One region of the Nocardia sp. NPDC056952 genome, then DNA from elsewhere that is predicted to be linked to it. Evidence: riboswitches for the same ligand, from Rfam matches in the RefSeq annotation. Region 1 holds a riboswitch; each other region holds the start of a gene.

What was found. A riboswitch is a leader RNA that binds a small molecule or an ion and turns the genes downstream of it on or off. The one in region 1 is predicted to bind S-adenosylmethionine.
Region 2: it holds a riboswitch for S-adenosylmethionine, as region 1 does, so the genes downstream of both, ACFTS5_RS25265 (bifunctional o-acetylhomoserine/o-acetylserine sulfhydrylase) here and ACFTS5_RS32770 (aminotransferase class V-fold PLP-dependent enzyme) in region 1, are expected to answer to the same signal.
Region 3: it holds a riboswitch for S-adenosylmethionine, as region 1 does, so the genes downstream of both, ACFTS5_RS28025 (amino acid ABC transporter permease) here and ACFTS5_RS32770 (aminotransferase class V-fold PLP-dependent enzyme) in region 1, are expected to answer to the same signal.

What each region holds. Positions count from the first base shown of each region.
Region 1 covers NZ_JBHURA010000016.1:68,217-73,963, forward strand. The annotation lists gene ACFTS5_RS32755 (S8 family peptidase) at 1-1,604, opposite strand, end outside; gene ACFTS5_RS32760 (AAA family ATPase) at 1,629-2,759, opposite strand; gene ACFTS5_RS32765 (class I SAM-dependent DNA methyltransferase) at 2,944-3,699, opposite strand; SAM riboswitch class IV at 3,872-3,986, shown strand; gene ACFTS5_RS32770 (aminotransferase class V-fold PLP-dependent enzyme) at 4,028-5,344, shown strand; gene ACFTS5_RS32775 (Uma2 family endonuclease) at 5,350-5,747, opposite strand, start outside.
Region 2 covers NZ_JBHURA010000008.1:45,038-50,784, forward strand. The annotation lists gene ACFTS5_RS25250 (oxygenase MpaB family protein) at 1-159, opposite strand, end outside; gene ACFTS5_RS25255 (TetR/AcrR family transcriptional regulator) at 293-928, shown strand; gene ACFTS5_RS25260 (homoserine O-acetyltransferase) at 933-2,078, opposite strand; gene ACFTS5_RS25265 (bifunctional o-acetylhomoserine/o-acetylserine sulfhydrylase) at 2,075-3,391, opposite strand; SAM riboswitch class IV at 3,474-3,584, opposite strand; gene ACFTS5_RS25270 (TetR family transcriptional regulator) at 3,649-4,371, opposite strand; gene ACFTS5_RS25275 (MFS transporter) at 4,506-5,747, shown strand, end outside.
Region 3 covers NZ_JBHURA010000010.1:145,406-151,152, forward strand. The annotation lists gene ACFTS5_RS28015 (ABC transporter substrate-binding protein) at 1-14, opposite strand, end outside; gene ACFTS5_RS28020 (amino acid ABC transporter ATP-binding protein) at 47-808, opposite strand; gene ACFTS5_RS28025 (amino acid ABC transporter permease) at 805-1,815, opposite strand; SAM riboswitch class I at 1,926-2,019, opposite strand; gene ACFTS5_RS28030 (hypothetical protein) at 2,173-3,018, shown strand; gene ACFTS5_RS28035 (glycosyltransferase family 2 protein) at 3,112-4,284, opposite strand; gene ACFTS5_RS28040 (LppM family (lipo)protein) at 4,286-5,041, opposite strand; gene ACFTS5_RS28045 (carotenoid biosynthesis protein) at 5,188-5,747, opposite strand, start outside.

The DNA of each region.
Region 1 (5,747 bases):
CCTGAGTCGGAATCCGGTGAACTGGTGCGTCTTTCGGCAGTGTGCACGAGCAGGGCCTTCAGGTCGAGCGCACCGAGTTTCGGGCCGAACAGGGTGCGGGCGCCCAGCGCGGCGCGCAGGGCCATCGGGGCGGCGAAGCTGGTGCCGGAGTCGGGAACTGCGGTGCCGTCCGGTCCGACGACGTGGAACGGTTCGTGATCGCTGCCGCCGAAGGCGAGCAGGTCGGGCTTCACGGTGCCGGGGGAGCGGCCCGGCCCGATCGCGGAGTACGGCGCACGGTTCCATTGCGCTCCCACCCGATCCGATGAACCGACCGCGAGCGCGTTGACGCTGTCGGCCGGAACCTGGACGCGCGCGTTGCCACTCGGTCTGTCGGCCTCGCCGTTGTTGCCGACCGCGATGGTGGCCAGCGTGGTGCCGTCGCTGAGGTAGTCGTCCCAGAACGCGGTCCAGGCGTGCACTTCGTCGTCCTCGATGGGGAGTTCGGGGCCGATGCTGACATTGACGAACTCGTATTTGCGTTGGCGCAGCACGGTATCGATGCGCTCGATGGCCGAGTACAGCTCGCACTGGTCGTCGTCGGTGTCCTCGTCGAGCACCTGGTAGTGGTCGATGTAGCCGTAGGGGACCGGGACCGGCTGGACGGGGTCGACGCTGCCGAACAGCAGCGCCGAGGTGACGCGGTGGCCGTGGTCGAGATAGGTGCGCTGCGGCGCGGCGCTGTCGGCGAAGGTGTGGGCGTCGACCCAGCGGGTCAGTGGGGTGCGTGCGGGGATGCCACCGTCGAAGACCGCGATGGTGAGTTCCCGGTCGGTCGGCTCGGTCGTCGGCAAGGCCGGGCGGAACGTCGAAAGCGCTGTCCTGGTGGTGGTGTCGCGCCCGAGCTGGGTGCGCATGCGCGGCATGCGGCGGATCACCCTGGTGAACGAGTAGCCGGCGAGTGCGGCGATGGCGGCGTGGGTTCCGGTGACGGGGACGAAGGCCAGACCACCGTTGTCGAGTCGGCGGTCGATGGCCACGTCGAGATCGAGATCGCGGGAGAAGTCGAGCAGACCCTGCAGGGCGATGTCGCGACCGGAGTGCAGCACCAATTCGGCGACGGTCTCCGAATTACGCGGTTCCGCTGCGAGTCTGAGCCTGTCGGCGGCGTTGTTGAGCCGGAATTCCGCCAGGCTGACGATACCGATCTCGGCGCCGCCCAGCGGTGCGTCGGCAGTGATCCGCTCGGTGAGCAACTGCAGATTGACGCGGGTCGTTGCCAGGAACAGCAGGGTGCTCGCCCGCGGTTTGCCGTGCTCCGGCGCGATCGCCACCGGCCTGCTGCCCAGCGGATCCAACTGCATCGATGTGAGAAGTCTTGTGGGATAACCACTTATGGACAGGTACTGCGGATGCAGGGTGACAGCCGTGACCGTCTCGTCCTCCGGGCAGGCCGTTTTCGGCAACGCGTCCGCACTCGAGGTGGCCGCGCTCAGCATCGGCGCGAGTCGGGCTCGCGCCTGCGCCACCGTGTACGGGGGCGGCGGCGAGCCGCCCGATCTGCTGGGGGAGATGGGCGCGGTGAGTCGTTCACCGAAGCCGATCAGAAATCGCGGTCCCGCCACCGGTGAATCCCCCCAGCTGCCACGTTATTCCCGTCGATGCGTGAAACCACGAATGGTGTCGCGCGACACCCCCGTCAGCGCGCTGATCTGGCGCTGAGACAAGCCTGACACGCCCGTCAGCGTCTGTGCCAGCCGTAACCGATCCGTTTTGGGAAGTTCAGCTGCCAGTCGCGCGGAATGCTCGGCCATCAGCCCGGGCAGAAGCTGGTCCTCGAGCACGCAACGCCTGCGCAATCGCAGCATCGCGCGCTCGATATCGTTGAACGACAAGCCCTTCGACGCCAGCGCCACCGCGTCCACGGCGCCGTCGGGCAGTGGCTGCCCGGCGAACCGGCGAATCGCCTCGCAGCGTTGCTCGGCCTCGGGCAGCGCGAACTCCACGCTCACATCGAAGCGCCGCCACGCGGCCGGATCCAGCAGATCGGCGTGGTTGGTCGCGCCGATGACCAGGCCCCCGCCGGTCGGCCAGTCGTCGATCTGCTGGAGCAGTACCGTCACCAGCCGCTTCAACTCGCCCACGTCGCGATCGTCGTCGCGACGCTTGGCGATGGCGTCGAGCTCGTCGAGCAGCAGAACGCACGGCCGCTGCTTGGCGTAGTCGATGGCATGGCGCAGGTTGGTGCCGGTCTTGCCGAGCAGGCTGCTCATGATGGTCGCCAAGTCCAGGACCACCAGCGGCAGCGACAGTTGGTGGGCCAGCCAGGCCGCGGCCATCGTCTTGCCGACGCCGGGCGGACCGACGAACAGCAAGCTGCGGGCCGGGGTCAGATCGGCGGCGGCCAGCCGGTCGGCCTGCTTGCGTTCGTCGACGATCTGGGTGAGCACGTCATAGGTTTCGGCGGCCAGGATCGGCACTTCGGCGGTGGAGCCGGGCGGGATCACCCGCAGCAGCGGCAGCCGGCTGTCGCCGTCGACCGGAATCGGCGTATCCACCTCCGCGCGTAGGGGATTGGCGCGCGTGGGGTTCTGGCGCAGCAGCGCGATCAGCGCATCGGCCAGTTCGGGACTGGCGTGCCGGTGGCGGCGCGCGGCCCGGCGCACGAACATTGCGACATCCTGCTCGCGCCCGGCGAGCGCCAACCTGGCCAGGTGGACGAATTCGTCGGGTAGATCGGCGCTCACGTCCGCCGAAGTGGAGCTCAAGGCGTGTGACATGGTCTTCTTCCGATCAACTACGTGGACTATTTTCGCTTCACTCGATCGTACGGCGTCCATCACGGGCAAAGTTCACCCCTTGTGTACCGGTTTGACATCGGACCCCACCCGCAGCGCCACATTGATCTGCCGAGCCCTCAGCGCAGCGATTCCCTTCGTCGGATGCTAGTTCCGCCACGTCCCCTCATGGGCGATTCCCTTCGTTTCGGGCGTGCCTCGAAGCGTGCGGCGCGGCGCCTATGCCGCCGAGCGTCCAGACCAGTGCCATGGTGAACGGGTGGCCGCGCAGGTGGGCCCACTTGGGTTTCGCCGCGAGCCAGGCGTCGTCGACCAGGGCCTCGGCCGCTTCGGTGAGGACCCAGCCCGCGTCGGTGCCCGCGGTGATGTGCTCGCTCAGCAGGTGCAGGTGGGTGCTGATCGCGATCGGATCGCCCCCAGCGGGGGTGTAGTGCGTCGGCATTCCGGTGACCATCATGAACTGTGGGTGGTAGCTGATCTGGGCGAACGTGGCTCCTGGGACAGCCAGCCGCGCGGCCTCGGTGTAGAACGGGAGCAGGTCCGGCAGGTGTTCGTCGATCAGTGAGGAGATCACGAGATCGTAAGTGCTGCTTGGTAATTCGGTGGCACACACGTCGGCCTTGGTGAGTGTGCGGTGTACACCGCGGGCGCGGGCACGGGCCAGCATGCCCGCGCTCAGATCGACGCCGTCGATCTCGGCGCTACTGCGGCTGCGCAACCACGCGCCGGTTCGCCCCGTTCCGCAACCCAGGTCGACCGCCTGTCGCACTCCCGCCCAATCCGGGCGGCGAAGCCGATCCAGCAGCGCCGCGTCCATCTCGTCCATCACGGTGCGCTCGTAGGTATCGGCCCAGCCGTCGTAACCGGTGGCGACATCGACGGTGGGGTAGTTGCGCCGGTCGAAATCGGCGAAGGCAGGCATCCCCGGAGTATCACAAGGGAAAGCGCACGTGGACAACCGATTTCCCGCTGCGGCCGCGACGGCCCGGCCGCCGCGCCGAACCGGGAGATCTCGGGGGTGGTCCGGGTCGACTCGGAGCGCACCGACGATCGGTGGTTGACAGGTCCGGTGGTCGTCTGTCACTCTCGTTGCAGGTCACGAGTACCAGCGTTCAGCCCCGGCTTGCTGGTCGGCAACCCTCCTCCGCGGTGGGGTGCTCCGGGTGACGACCAGGCTGACGTCCGAATTGGGCGCGGCAAGCGCGGGCCACCTCTTCAGGAGCGGGTCCCTGAGCCGACGGGATTTCGTCATGACTGCTGTAATCGACCCCACCTGTGCCATCGCCGCCGTTTCCGGTGCCGACCTGCAGGTTCCGCTCGTTCAGGGCGGCACCAGCTCCTACGCCAACTTCGACTACGCGGCGAGTGCGCCGGCGTTGAAGCAGGTCACCGACCGGATTTCGCAGTTGCTGCCGTTCTACGCCAGCGTGCACCGGGGCGCGGGATACGCCTCGCGGATCTCCACCGAGTGCTACGAGGCTTCGCGTGGGTCCGTTGCCCGGTTCCTCGACGCCGACGACGACCAGGTCGTGGTGTTCACGCGTAACACCACCGATTCGCTGAACCTGCTGGCCGGGTGCGTGCCGGGGGAGACCGTGGTACTCGATATCGAGCACCACGCCAACTTCCTGCCGTGGGCGAAGCACGGTCGTCGCGTCGTGCGGGCCGCCGCCACGGTCGAGGAGACGATTCAGCGTGTCGTCGCCGAGCTGTGCAGCAAGCCTGCCGCGCTGCTGGCGGTGACCGGTGCGTCCAACGTCACCGGTGAGGTGCTGCCGCTGGAACGGCTCGCGACCATCGCCCATCTGTGTGGTGCGCGCATCCTCGTCGACGCCGCTCAGCTGGCTCCGCATCGCCGGATCTCCCTGCGCGAGACCGGGATCGACTACCTCGCCTTCTCCGGGCACAAGCTGTACGCGCCGTTCGGTTCGGGTGTGCTCGTCGGCCGGCGGGACTGGCTGGACGAGGGTGAGCCCTACCTGGCCGGTGGTGGTGCGGTGCGCAATGTCGGTGTGACAGAGGTCGAATGGGCGTGCGCGCCGCAGCGGCACGAAGCCGGCTCGCCGAACGTCCTGGGCGCGGCCGCTATTGCCGCCGCCTGCGATGCGCTCGCCGCCATCGACCCCACCGAACTCGTCGCGCACGAGCGCTTTCTGGCCGACCGGCTGCGTGACGGCCTGTCCGCGATCCCCGGCGTCGACCTGGTCGGTATCTGGTCCGACAGCCCCGACTGTGTGGGCATCGTCGCCTTCACGATCGCCGATGTCGCCCCTGGCAAAGTCGCCGCGTACCTCTCCGCCGAGCACGCCATCGGCGTCCGCGACGGCCGCTTCTGCGCGCACCCCCTCCTCGCGAGCCTCGGCCTCGACGCCGCCCTCCGCGCCAGCATCGGCCTCGGCACCACCGCCGCCGACGTAGACCGCTTGATCAGCGCGGTAGCCACCCTGGTCAGCCACGGGCCCACCTGGAACTACGCCGCCACCGACGGCCACTGGAACCCGACCCCCGAAACCCGTCCCCTCAGCGCCTCTTCCCCCGAAGGCGCCGCTCCCTGCCTGATCGGCTGAACTCGTCACAGGCGAGATTCACCGGACGTCGGCCGTCGAGACCTGCTCTCGGCGGCCGATATTCGTTCCCCGTCGAGGGCGTCCCAGGTGATGGTGACGCCGAGCGGATCAGTGATGGCGATCGCGCGCGCGTATTCCGCTCGCTTGTCCACACAATCGGCGGTAACCGTCGCTGGTGAAACCACTTCGACCACCAACAGGGTGTCCCCTGCTGTGGGCTTGGTCTTCCACTTGTCGCGGGGGTCTTCGATACAGCGATACACGATGGCGTCGGGGCGGCGGAAATTGAACGGAACCTCCGAGACCAGCATGTCCAGTTCGCCGCTGGCCTTCAGGCAGGGCTGCCCGGTGGCGCGTTTCCGGATCGCTTCCCGCAGGCACTGTTTGATCACGTCGGCGATGG
Region 2 (5,747 bases), on a different contig from region 1:
GGCGACGGCGGCGGTGAGGAACGGATCGAAGTGTTCCAGGGCGACCGCGCGCTGGAATCCGATCAGGGCGGTCGGCGACGCCCATACCTTCCAGCTGGGGGAGTCGGGTCCGAAGAAGCCGTAGTCGTCGCGGCGCAGGGAAGTGGGGTCGAAGGCCATTGCACGTGCTCCTTTGCAAGTGAATACAACACCACCGTAGCAATGGCGTGTGATGAATACAACGGCTGCGTAGGAATTGCGCTGACAAGTCGGCCGCGGGGTATCGTCCAGGGAGAGAAAGGCAGGTGGGCGTGTGACCGCGACGCAGGACCGACGACCGCGGCGCCGCTATGCCCCGCGACTGCCGCCGCAGGAACGCCGTGCGCAACTGCTCGATGCCGCGTTCGCCGTGCTGGGCCGGGTGGAACTGCACGAGTTGAGCATGGAGGCGGTCGCGCAGGAGGCCGGGGTCGGAAAACCGGTGCTCTACACCGTGTTCAAGACCCGCGCCGAACTGGTCGAAGCGCTGCTGGAGCGCGAGAGTGAACGCGGACTGGAACAGATCGCCGACACGCTGCCCGACGACCTGTTCGGCGCCGATCCGGTCGCCGTCGCCTCGTCGACGGTGGAAGCGTTCGTCGGTGTGGCACTGGCGAATCCGACGCGCTGGCGGCTGATCCTCGCCACACCCGCGAGCGCCCCCGGTGAATACCGCGCGGCTCTTCGCACGTCGCGGGCCGATATCCTGGCGCGCGCGGAATCTCTTGTCCGCATGGGCATTTCGCTGTCACCGCGCTGGTCGGGCATGGATGCCGAACTGCTCGCGAACTCGACCCTGACCGTCGCCGAAATGCTCGGCAGGCTGGCCGTCAGCGAGCCGGAAGAGTATCCGCGCGAACGGCTTCAGGCCTACGTTCGCTCGATCGTCACCCTGCTGACCGGGCCCTGACGGCTCAGCGGTTCTCCCGCGCCAAGCGCATCGTCTCGGTGAGCAGCTTCGACACGGCGGCCGCCTCGGTGAGGAACCCGTCGTGCCCGTCGCGCGAATGCACGATCTCCAGACCCGCGCAGCCCGGCAGCCCTTCGGCCAGCTCGGCCTGGGTGTGCAAGGGGTACAGGCGATCCGAGTCGACTCCGCCGACCACGCACGGCACCGATGTCGAGGCCAGCGCGGCAGCGATACCGCCGCGCCCGCGACCCACATCGTGGCGGTTCATGGCCTCGCTGAGCAGCACGTAGGTGGCCGGATCGAACCGCTGGACCAGCTTGTCGGCCTGGTGCTCGAGGTAGCTCTGTACCGCGTAGCGCCCACCGGTCCACGGTTCTTCGTCGCCCTGGGGCTTGTTGGTGAAGCGGTGGTCGAGTTCGCCCTCGGTGCGGTAGGTCAGGTGCGCGATGCGCCGGGCCAGTCCCATGCCGGTCATCGGCGCGCGGCCGGTGCCGTGATAGTCGCCGCCCTGCCAGTCGGGATCGGCCGCGATGACGGCCATCTGGGTGGTCTGGGTGCCGATCTGATCGGCGGTGGCGCGGGCGCCCACGGCCAGCACGAGCGCGGCGCTGACCCGCTCGGGCAGGCCGATGATCCACTCGAGTACCCGCATGCCACCCATCGAGCCGCCGACGACAGCGCCGAGCCGCTCGATCCCGAGCACCTCGAACAACTGCGCTTCGGCCTTTACCTGGTCACGGATGGTCAGCTCGGGAAACCGTGCGCCCCAAGGCTTTCCGTCGGAGGCGAGCGAGGACGGGCCGGTGCTGCCCTTGCAGCCGCCCAGCACGTTGGTCGCGATCACGCACCACTCGTCGGTGTCGATCGGCGCGCCGGGCCCGACCATGCCCTCCCACCAGCCGGGCGCCCCGTCGGGCCCACCGACGACATGGGAGTCGCCGGTGAGCGCGTGTTCGACGAGCACCACATTGTCCAGCGTGGGCGAGAGCTCGCCCCAGCGTTGCACCGCCAGCCGCACATCGGGGACGACGGCGCCGTTCTCCAGCGCCACATCCCCGATGGCGACCACGCCGACGCGCCCGTCCGGCGGTGGCAGCAGGGCCACCCCGGTTCCGGGTCGGGCGATCGGCGATTCGGTGCTCACAGTCACGTCGTCGCCGCCGCGAACCCGGCCCGCAGATCGGCCAGAATGTCGTCGATTCCCTCGATGCCCACCGCGAGCCTGACCAGGCCGGGAGTGACGCCGGCCGCCAGCTGCTCGTCGGGCGTCAACTGCGAGTGCGTGGTCGACGCCGGGTGAATCACGAGTGAACGCACATCACCGATGTTAGCTACATGGCTGTGCAGGCTGAGCGCGTCCACGAACTTCTTGCCCGCATCGACACCGCCGGCCAGCTCGAAGGCCACGATCGCGCCCGCGCCCTTGGGCGCCAGCTCCTTGGCTCGCGCGTGCCAGGGCGAGGACTCGAGGCCCGCGTAGAACACCGCGTCGACGCCCGGCTGCTCGGCGACGAACTTCGCGACCGCCTCGGCATTGCTGACATGCCGTTCGACCCGCAGGCTCAGCGTCTCGATGCCCTGGGCGATGAGGAACGCGTTGAACGGCGAGACCGCGGCACCCAGATCGCGCAGCAACTGCACGCGAGCCTTCAGCGCGAACGCGGGCGCGCCCAGATCGGCGAACACCGCACCGTGGTAGCTGGGGTCGGGCTCGGTGAAGCCGGGGAAGCGCGCGTTGCCGTCGGCGTCGCGCACGGTCCAGTCGAAGGTGCCGCCGTCGACGATCACGCCCGCCACGGCCGCACCGTGACCACCCAGGTACTTCGTCGCCGAATGCACGACGATGTCGGCGCCGTGGGCCAGCGGCTGGATCAGGTAGGGGGTCGCGACGGTGTTGTCCACGATCAGTGGAAGGCCGTTCGCGTGCGCGACACCGGCGATACCGGGAATGTCGAACACCGCGCTGCTCGGGTTGGCGATGGTCTCGCCGTAGAACGCCTTGGTGTTCGGCTGGATCGCGGCTTCCCACTGCGCGAGGTCATCGGGATCCTCGACGAACGAGACCGTGATGCCCAGCTTGGGCAGCGAGTAGTGGAAGAGGTTGTAGGTGCCGCCGTAGAGGTGCGGGCTGGACACGATGTGGTCGCCCGCGCTCGCCAGGTTCAGGATCGCGTAGGTCTCCGCGGCCTGGCCCGAGGCCAGCAGCAGCGCCGCGACGCCACCTTCGAGCGCGGCCACGCGCTGCTCCACCGCGTCCTGGGTGGGGTTCATGATCCGGGTGTAGATGTTGCCCGGCTCGGCGAGACCGAACAGCGCGGCGGCGTGATCGGTGTCGCGGAAGGTGTAGGAGGTGGTCTGGTAGATCGGCAGGGCCCGCGCGTTGGTGCTCGCGTCGGGGGCCTGGCCCGCGTGGACCTGCTTGGTCTCGAAGGACCAGTTCTCGGGCAGAGAAGAGTCAGTCATGTCGTGCTCCAAATGGGTGTCAGCCGGGGGATCTCGTCAACTGGGTCGGATCGACTGGCAACAACACATGGGGGCCTCCTGCAGTGCGCGCTTGCTCTCGACTTTCGAGAGCCCGGTCATCACCCGGAGCACCCCACCGCAGCTGGAGGGTTGCCGACCAGCGAGCCGGGGCTTGGCGCTGGTACTCATGACCTTGCCGTCATGTTAACCGGAGATCTCCCGCGGGCGGAAACTTCCCCCGCATTTCCCGCCGAAGATCACTCGTTGGACGGTGTGCCGAAGCCTGGCGTGTCGTCCACCGGTGCGCCGCAGACCTGCCGTAAGCCGTGGTAGGCGCGCAGCACGGCGTCCCGAGTGACCCGGACAGCTACCGCCGGTGACCCGCTCAGCAAGGCTTGTTCGGTGTCGGCGACGGAGAGGTGGCACAGCATCTGCCAGATCCCGGCCACCAGCTTCACCGTGAAGTCGTCCGGTGACGTGCCCATCCGTTGCGCGAGCTCGGTGCACACCGCGACGTTCTTCTTCTCCGCGTATTCCAGCGCGCGGGCGTTGACCGACTGGCTGGTGCGCATGATGCGCTGCATCTGCAGGAATTGGCGGATGAACCGGATGCCGTCCGCGTCCGCCTCGGCCTGGACCACCGTCAGGTAGGCGCCACACAGTGCCTGGAGTTCGTTGCCGGTGTTCGGCTGGGAGCGCAGCGCGACGGCGACGGAGACCCCGAAGTCGTCGATCGGGGCCAGCACGATGTCTTCCTTGAGCGCGAAGTACCGGTTGACGGTGCGCGGGGACACATCGGCACCCGCGGCGATCTGCTCGACCGTCGTCGCGTCGAACCCTTGGCTGTCGCACAGGTCGAGTCCGACCGCCACGATCGCGGCCTTGGTCTGGAGCTTCTTGCGCTCGCGCAGGCCCAGCGGCGCGCCGGCAGCCGGTTCGGTCGTCCGGTCGGCGCTGATCGGAGTGGTCGAGTCCAGCATTCCCTCAGCCTACCGTGTCGGCGGCTCTATCTGTCCAAGTAGGCCAATTGGCGCATTCAGACATTTTTCTCTTGACGCCAATTGTCTTGCAGTGCCAGGATTGACCCACGCCAATCGAGCGACGAGGAGTCCTGGTGACCGGCACCGAGATAATGACGAAACATGTTGATCAACAACAGAATTCGATGCGGTGGTGGGCGTTGGTCGTGCTCTCCGCCGCCCAGTTGATGGTGGTGCTCGACGCCACCGTGATCACGATCGCCCTGCCCTATGCCCAGCGCGACCTGGGGATCAGCGACGGCGACAAGCAGTGGGCGCTCACCGCGTACACGCTCATCTTCGGCGGCCTACTGCTGCTCGGCGGACGGATGGCCGACTACCTGGGCCGCCGCCGGATCTTCCTGGTCGGCCTGGTCGGCTTCGCTGCCGCCTCGGCGCTGGCCGGGCTCGCGCAGACCGGCCCGCAGTTGTTCATCGGCCGAGGTCTACAGGGTGCGTTCGCCGCGCTGCTCGCCCCCGCGGCTTTGTCGCTGCTGTCGGTGATCTTCACCGATGTGCAGGAGCGGGCCCGCGCGTTCGCGGTCTTCGCCGGCATCACCGCCGGTGGCATCGCGTTCGGGCTGATCGTCGGCGGCGCGCTCACCGAGTTCGCGTCGTGGCGATGGACGCTGCTGATGAACACGCCGATCGCGCTCATCGCGGTAGCCGGTGCGGTGGCGGTGATCGCGCGCGATATCCCGGTGCCGAGAACCGGCGGCTACGACCTGCCCGGCGCCGTCACCGTGACATTCGGCTTGGTGTCGATCGTCTACGGATTCAGTCGCGCCGCCGAACACGGTTGGCTGGCGGGCAGCACGCTCGGCCTGCTCGGGGCGGGCTTCGCGTTGCTCATCGCGTTCGTCTTCATCGAGGCGCGCTCGGCGAATCCGCTGTTGCCACTGCGCATTCCGGGTGAGATCAATCGGGGCGGCGCCCTGCTGGCCGCGCTGCTGATCCCGATCGCGATGTTCGCGATGTTCTTGTTCCTGAGCTTCTACTACCAGAACACCCTGGGCTATTCGCCGCTGAAGGCCGGCATCGCGTTCCTGCCGTTCCCCGTGGGCATCGGGATCGCGGCGGGCATCACCAGTTCGTTGATGCCCAAGTTCGGGCCGCGTCCGCTCATGGTGGTCGGCGCGCTGCTCGGTGTCGTCGGACTGCTGTGGCTGGCGCAACTGAGTTACGGCGACGGGTACGCACTGAGCGTGCTGCCCGCGCAGCTGCTGATGGCGCTCGGGATGGGCCCGCTGTTCGTCGGGATGCAGGCCGTCGCGCTGCATCAGGTCGACGCTGAGGACTCCGGCGTCGCCAGCGCCCTGCTCAATGCCGCCCAGCAG
Region 3 (5,747 bases), on a different contig from region 1:
GTGGAGAGCTTCATCAGTGTCGAAACCTGTTCGTGGGAAGGGATGTTCAGCGGACGCGGGACAGGAACGCCTGCGTGCGCGGGTGTTCGGGGTGGTCGAGAACGCTGGCGGCCTCGCCCTGTTCGACGATCACGCCCTCGTCGAGGAACACGACCGTGTCGGCGACCTCGCGGGCGAAACCGATCTCGTGGGTGACGATCACCAGCGCGGTGCCGCTGTGCGCGAGATCGCGGATCACCGCGAGGACCTCGCCGACCAGCTCCGGGTCGAGTGCGGAGGTGGGTTCGTCGAACAGGATCAGCCGTGGTTTCAAGGCCAGGGCCCGCGCGATGGCCACGCGCTGCTGCTGACCACCGGACAGCCGCCGGGGATAGGCGTCGACGAAATCGGCCAGTCCTACCCGTTCCAGAAGCTGTTTCGCCTCGGCGACCACCTCGCCGCGTGGGCGCCGCTGCGCAGAGACCGGGGCGAGCGCCACATTGTCGAGCACCGTGAGATGCGGGAACAGATTGAATTGCTGGAACACGAAGCCGATGCGGCTGCGCTGGGCGCGCACCGCGTGGTCGGGCAGCGAACGCAAGATGTTGCCGCGTTGCCGGTAACCGATCAGCTCACCGTCGATGTGCACGGTGCCCGCGTCCTGCGCTTCCAGATGGTTGAGCACCCGCAGCAGCGTGGACTTGCCGGAGCCGGAGGGCCCGATCACGGCGACCACCTCACCGGCGCGTACCGCCAGATCCACGCCACGCAGTACCTCGATGCCGCTGTAGGACTTGCGGATTCCGCGCGCCAGCACCGCTGCGGTCATCGGGTTGCTCCTCGGGGTGCGGCCGCACCGGCGGCGATCTCGGTGACCTTGGCGCGGACCCGCTGCCACGGTGTCGGCGGCAGCGCACGCTGCGCGCCCTTGGCGTAGTGCCGTTCGATGTAGTACTGCAGGATCGACAGCGCCGTGGTGAGCGCGATGTACCAGACGGTCGCCACCATCAGCAGCGGAACCACCCGGCCGTTGCGGCCGAAGATCACCTGCACCTGGTAGAACAGCTCGGCGATCGCCATCACCGACACGATCGAGGTGCCCTTGAACAGGCTGATCACCTCATTGGCCGCGTTCGGCAGAATCGAGCGCATCGCCTGCGGCAACACGATCGTGCGGAACTGGCGCCAGCGCGGAATCCCCAGCGCCGCCGCCGCTTCGAGCTGACCGTCGTCGACGGCGAGCAGACCCGCCCGGATCAGTTCGGCCGAATATGCCGCCTGATGCAGGGCCAGCCCGATCACCGCCGCGGTGAAACCGCTGATCACACCATTGACATCGAACTCGTAGAAGCCGGGGCCGAACGGAATGCCCACGGACAGGCGGGGATACAGGTAGGCGATGTTGAACCAGAACAGCAGCTGCACGATCAGCGGGATCGAACGGAAAGCCCAGATATAGGTCCAGGCGATCACCCGCAGCACGGGATTGTTCGACACCCGCCCGATCGCCAGCAGGGTGCCGAACACGAAACCGAGGGCAGTGCCCCACAGGGTGAGCTCGATGGTCACCCGGAGCGCGGCCAGCACCGACTTCGCGGTGAAGTACTGGGCGAAAGTGCCCCAGTCCCACCCCGGATTGGTGATCAGGCCGTGCGCGAACTGGGCCACCAGCAGCAGAGCGATCACCGCGACGACCCAGCGCCACGGGTGCCACGACCCGGCGATCCGGGGCAGGTCGCCGGCGGGCGCCTTGCCGCCGGATTCCGGATCGGCGGGGAGAGCGTCGCCGGGCGGTGCGGGCGCGGTCTCGGCGCCGGAAACGGCAGACGCGGTCATGGGAATCCTTCGGAAAACAGTGGAACGAGGCACAGTGACCTCCACCCGGCCAGCAACGGGTTCGCGATCTGGCGGCGCTCAGGCCGGACAGGTAGACAGCACGAAAATCTCCTCCATCGAACCCGGCAGAAGCACCCACACCCCGAAACGGGCGGGTTGCTGCGACGTCATCGAGCCAGGTCTCTCGGTCGCTCTGGATGGTTGCGCCCCGGTTTTGTGACCCGAGCTGAATCAGCATGTGGCACATGTGCGGTACCCACAACGGTAGAAATCAGCGTGAGCACAGAGGTTGGAACCGGGCGCGAGCACGGGCACAATTGCCCCGGTTCGGCGTGGTGGGGGACCCGCGGACCGGGGGTGAGCGGCGATCGGTGGGTTCGCTGGGAAATTGCGACGCGCCGAACGGGCGGTTACTTCACCTGTCCGGAATCCCGCATCGCAGGCGGTAGCGTCGGGGTTCTCTGCGTCGATGAGGAGTACGTCGTGATCATGCCGCGTCGTTCCACCGCACTGACCGCCCTGACGGTTTGCGCCGCTGCGTTGCTGTCGGCTGTGCCGTCGGCTGTTGCCGAACCGGCCGTGCCGGTGGCGCCCGCTGTCACTCGGGACGCACCCGGTGTCACGCCCGCCGCGGGGGCGGGGGATCTTCTCGGTGCCTATCAGAGTGTTGTCGAGACGCTGAAGGCGCTGGGTATCCAGCCGTTCCTCTACCCGACGGTGGCGGCGAACTGTACCGGTGACGGAGCGGGGCTTGTTCCGGCTGTTGCGGGGGCGGTGCCGGGGCCGTGGCCGGCCAACACACTGCCGATACCCGGGCTCGATCTGTCCGCGGTGAAATCCGGGCAGACTCTGTTCACGTTCCTGCCCTATGGGCTTGCGGCCGATACCGCGGCTACGAAGACGTCCGGGATGCAGGTGGCGTGGCTCAATGTGAGTACCGGGCGTGGGGGGATGGCCTCGATGGGGTCGATTGCCGACATTGTGCGGGCGATGGTGCCTGCTGAGGTTCCTGGTGAATTGCGGCCTCTTGCTGAGACGGCTATTCGGGACTTTCTCTTCGCCGCTATTCCTGTGGGGGGTGTGCGGGCTGTGCCTGTGGATACGGGGCGGGGGACTGTGTTGGCTGCTGTTTTCGGTACTACTGACAATGGTGGGCGGTCGTGCTTCTTCTTTCCGACGGTGGGGATCACCGAGGTGGCTTGAGGGTGGTTGCTCGACTCGGTGTCGAGCGGGTGCGCGCCTGCCCCTCACCCGCTCGGCGGCCCTGATGCGCCTGCGCCGTCGCGGAACTGCGGGTCAGGCGTGGTGGGCTATCGGGTCTTCGGGGGTTACCAGGGGGCGCTGTTTCCAGTGCAGGCGGCCGGTGCGGTGGCGGTGGTGGGAGCGGGTCCACAGGCTGAGGTAGTGGGCCACTGACAGGGGGTGGGCCACAGCTGAGGCGAGGTCAGTTCCGGTGGGGGGCTTGCGGGTTTCGATGGTGCGGGCGGTGAGGCGGCTGGTGACGGCGGCCAGGTAGCCGAGCAGGCCCGCGCGGCGGGTTCGGCCTCGGCCGAGGATCGCGGCCAGCGGGGGAATCCAGTAGGCGAGGGCGGCGAGGATTCCGATGGCTGCGCCGGTGTCGCGGCGGCCGCCGTAGGCCGACCACAGCCAGCGGGTGTAGCCGTCGGTGAGTTCGGTGGTGCCGGTATACATTCGGGTGCTCGCGGCGGGGCCCGCGGTCACCAGGGCGGTGCGATGGCCTGCTCGGCGGATGGCGCGGGCCAGGTCCAGGTCCTCGGTGGCGCTGGCCGCTACGGCCGCGTGGCCGCCGCCGGCGCGGTAGGCCGCGGCGTCGACGGCCAGGAACTGGCCGCACGCTACGGCGGTGGACGGGCGCAGGCTGTGGTTGGCGGGGCCGACGGGCAGGGTCGAAGCCCACGACCAGGCCAGCAGGGGCTGGATCAGTCGCTCGGCGGTCGAACCGGCGTCCTGTCTCGGCCAGGCCGAGACCAGACCTGCTCCGCGCCTGCGTAATTCGGTCACCGCCGCGGCGATCGCGTGGGGGGCCAAGCGTACGTCCGCGTCGATGAACACCAGGGCGGCCGCGTCGGTGCGGGCGGCCAGGCGCGCGCACGCGGCGGCCTTGCCGGTCCAGCCGGGGGCGGGGTGGGCGGCCGAGCGCAGGACGGTGAAGCGCTCGTCGTCGGCGATCGCGTCGAGTGCGGCTTCGTAGGTGCCGTCGGTGGACGCGTCGTCGAGAATCAGCACGCTCAGGCGGGGGACGCCGATCTGCGCGCGAAGGTCGGCGATCAGCGCGGGCAGGCGCTGCGATTCGTCGCGGGCGGGGACGCACACCGTGACCGGTTCGATCACGCCGGCGACCCCGCGCGGCAGGGTGCGCAAGGTAACCAGGTTGTAGGCGGCGGTGGCCGCGCCGAGTGCGGCCAGACCGGTGCCCGCCCAGGTGAGGTAGCGGGCCGCCGCGCTCATGTCAGCGGCCCAGTCTGCGACTGGAGATTTCGCGCCACATCTCCGAGGGGGAGAAACCGCCGCGCGGTGCGTTGGGCGGGCCGGGGTTGCGGTCGCGGAACGCCAGGCCCGCGATCAGCGCGGCCACCGCGAGGGTGATGCCGCCGACGATGCCCGCCCAGCCCGCGAACGAGCGGGTGTTGGGGTCGGCGTACTTCACCTCGGCACGCAGGGTCGACACCTCGCCCGCGGGCAGCTTCCACGACACCGTGTTCTCGCTGTCGGTGGTCTCACGGGTGCCGTTGGTCTTGGCGACGCGGGCCGGGAACGCAACGGAGAACTGCACGTCCGACCCGTGCGGCGGCACCGATTCCAGATCGACGCGCCCGGTGAGACTCACCAGATCGCCGCTGCGCTGGAATTCGAGCGTGAACATGCCCTGTGTCTGATCCGACAGGCCACCGAGCTGGCCGACCTCGCCGAAGGACAGATCGTCGAAGAACACCTGGGTGCCGACGTACCCGTCCTGGTTGTAGTTCTCCACCCGCACCTTCGCCGCCAGTTGCTCCGGCGCCTTCAGCTGCGGCCCCTTGTCGTCGGGCCCCGTCGGCACCACCGCGGCGACGATCCGCCCCGACACGCGATCGTTCGACGACACCCCCATCGACACCTGCACGCGCAGGCACCCGGCCAGCGCGGGCACGAGCAGTGCCAGCAGGACGGCAACGGCCGCGACGCGCCGCGCGGGCACGAAACGACGCGGCGAAGGAGCGGGCATGTCGGCGACGGGACTCGGCTGCACGGTTGACATCGTGCCAGGCTCAGGCCCGAGAGCCCACACGACGGGCCCAGCACTCACCGCCCACCCATGCCGATCAGGCATTTTCGCCCCGAATCGGGGTGTGTCGCCGCGGGGTCGGCCGCTCAGAACGCGCGTCGTGCGGCCCGCGCACGCAGAAACAACGGGATTCCGAGCACACCGAGACCGAGGAAACCCCAGATCGCCGACGCGGGAAGGCCGAGGAACACCGCGTGCGCGAGGGCCGAGCCGAGCCAGGTCCACGCGAACACCGCGACCGGGACCGCCACCGACGGGTCGCGCGGCGGCGGCAGGAAATGATCGAGCAGGGTGAGAATCACTGCCATGACCACGGCGACGAGCGCCCAGCCCAGGTAGTTGGTGTACGGGATCTCGGGGATGCCGGGCAGGCCCGCGTCGGTGACCGACCAGGTCCATTGGCCGTCGGCCACCATCTGCGGATCGAGGAACAGATCCCAGCCGACCGCGCCGAGGACGAACAGCCCCAGGCGCCCGGCATTCGACCCGCTGAGCAGCCGAGCGCCCGACGCGCTGGGTGGCTGGGCATGCGTGGATGCGGACCGACCGGGGCTCTGCGTGATGGAGGCGCCCGACAGGTGCGCACGGGACACGACCATGCCCGCGACGATCCAGATCGGGTACAGCCCGCCGGTCCACGCCAACG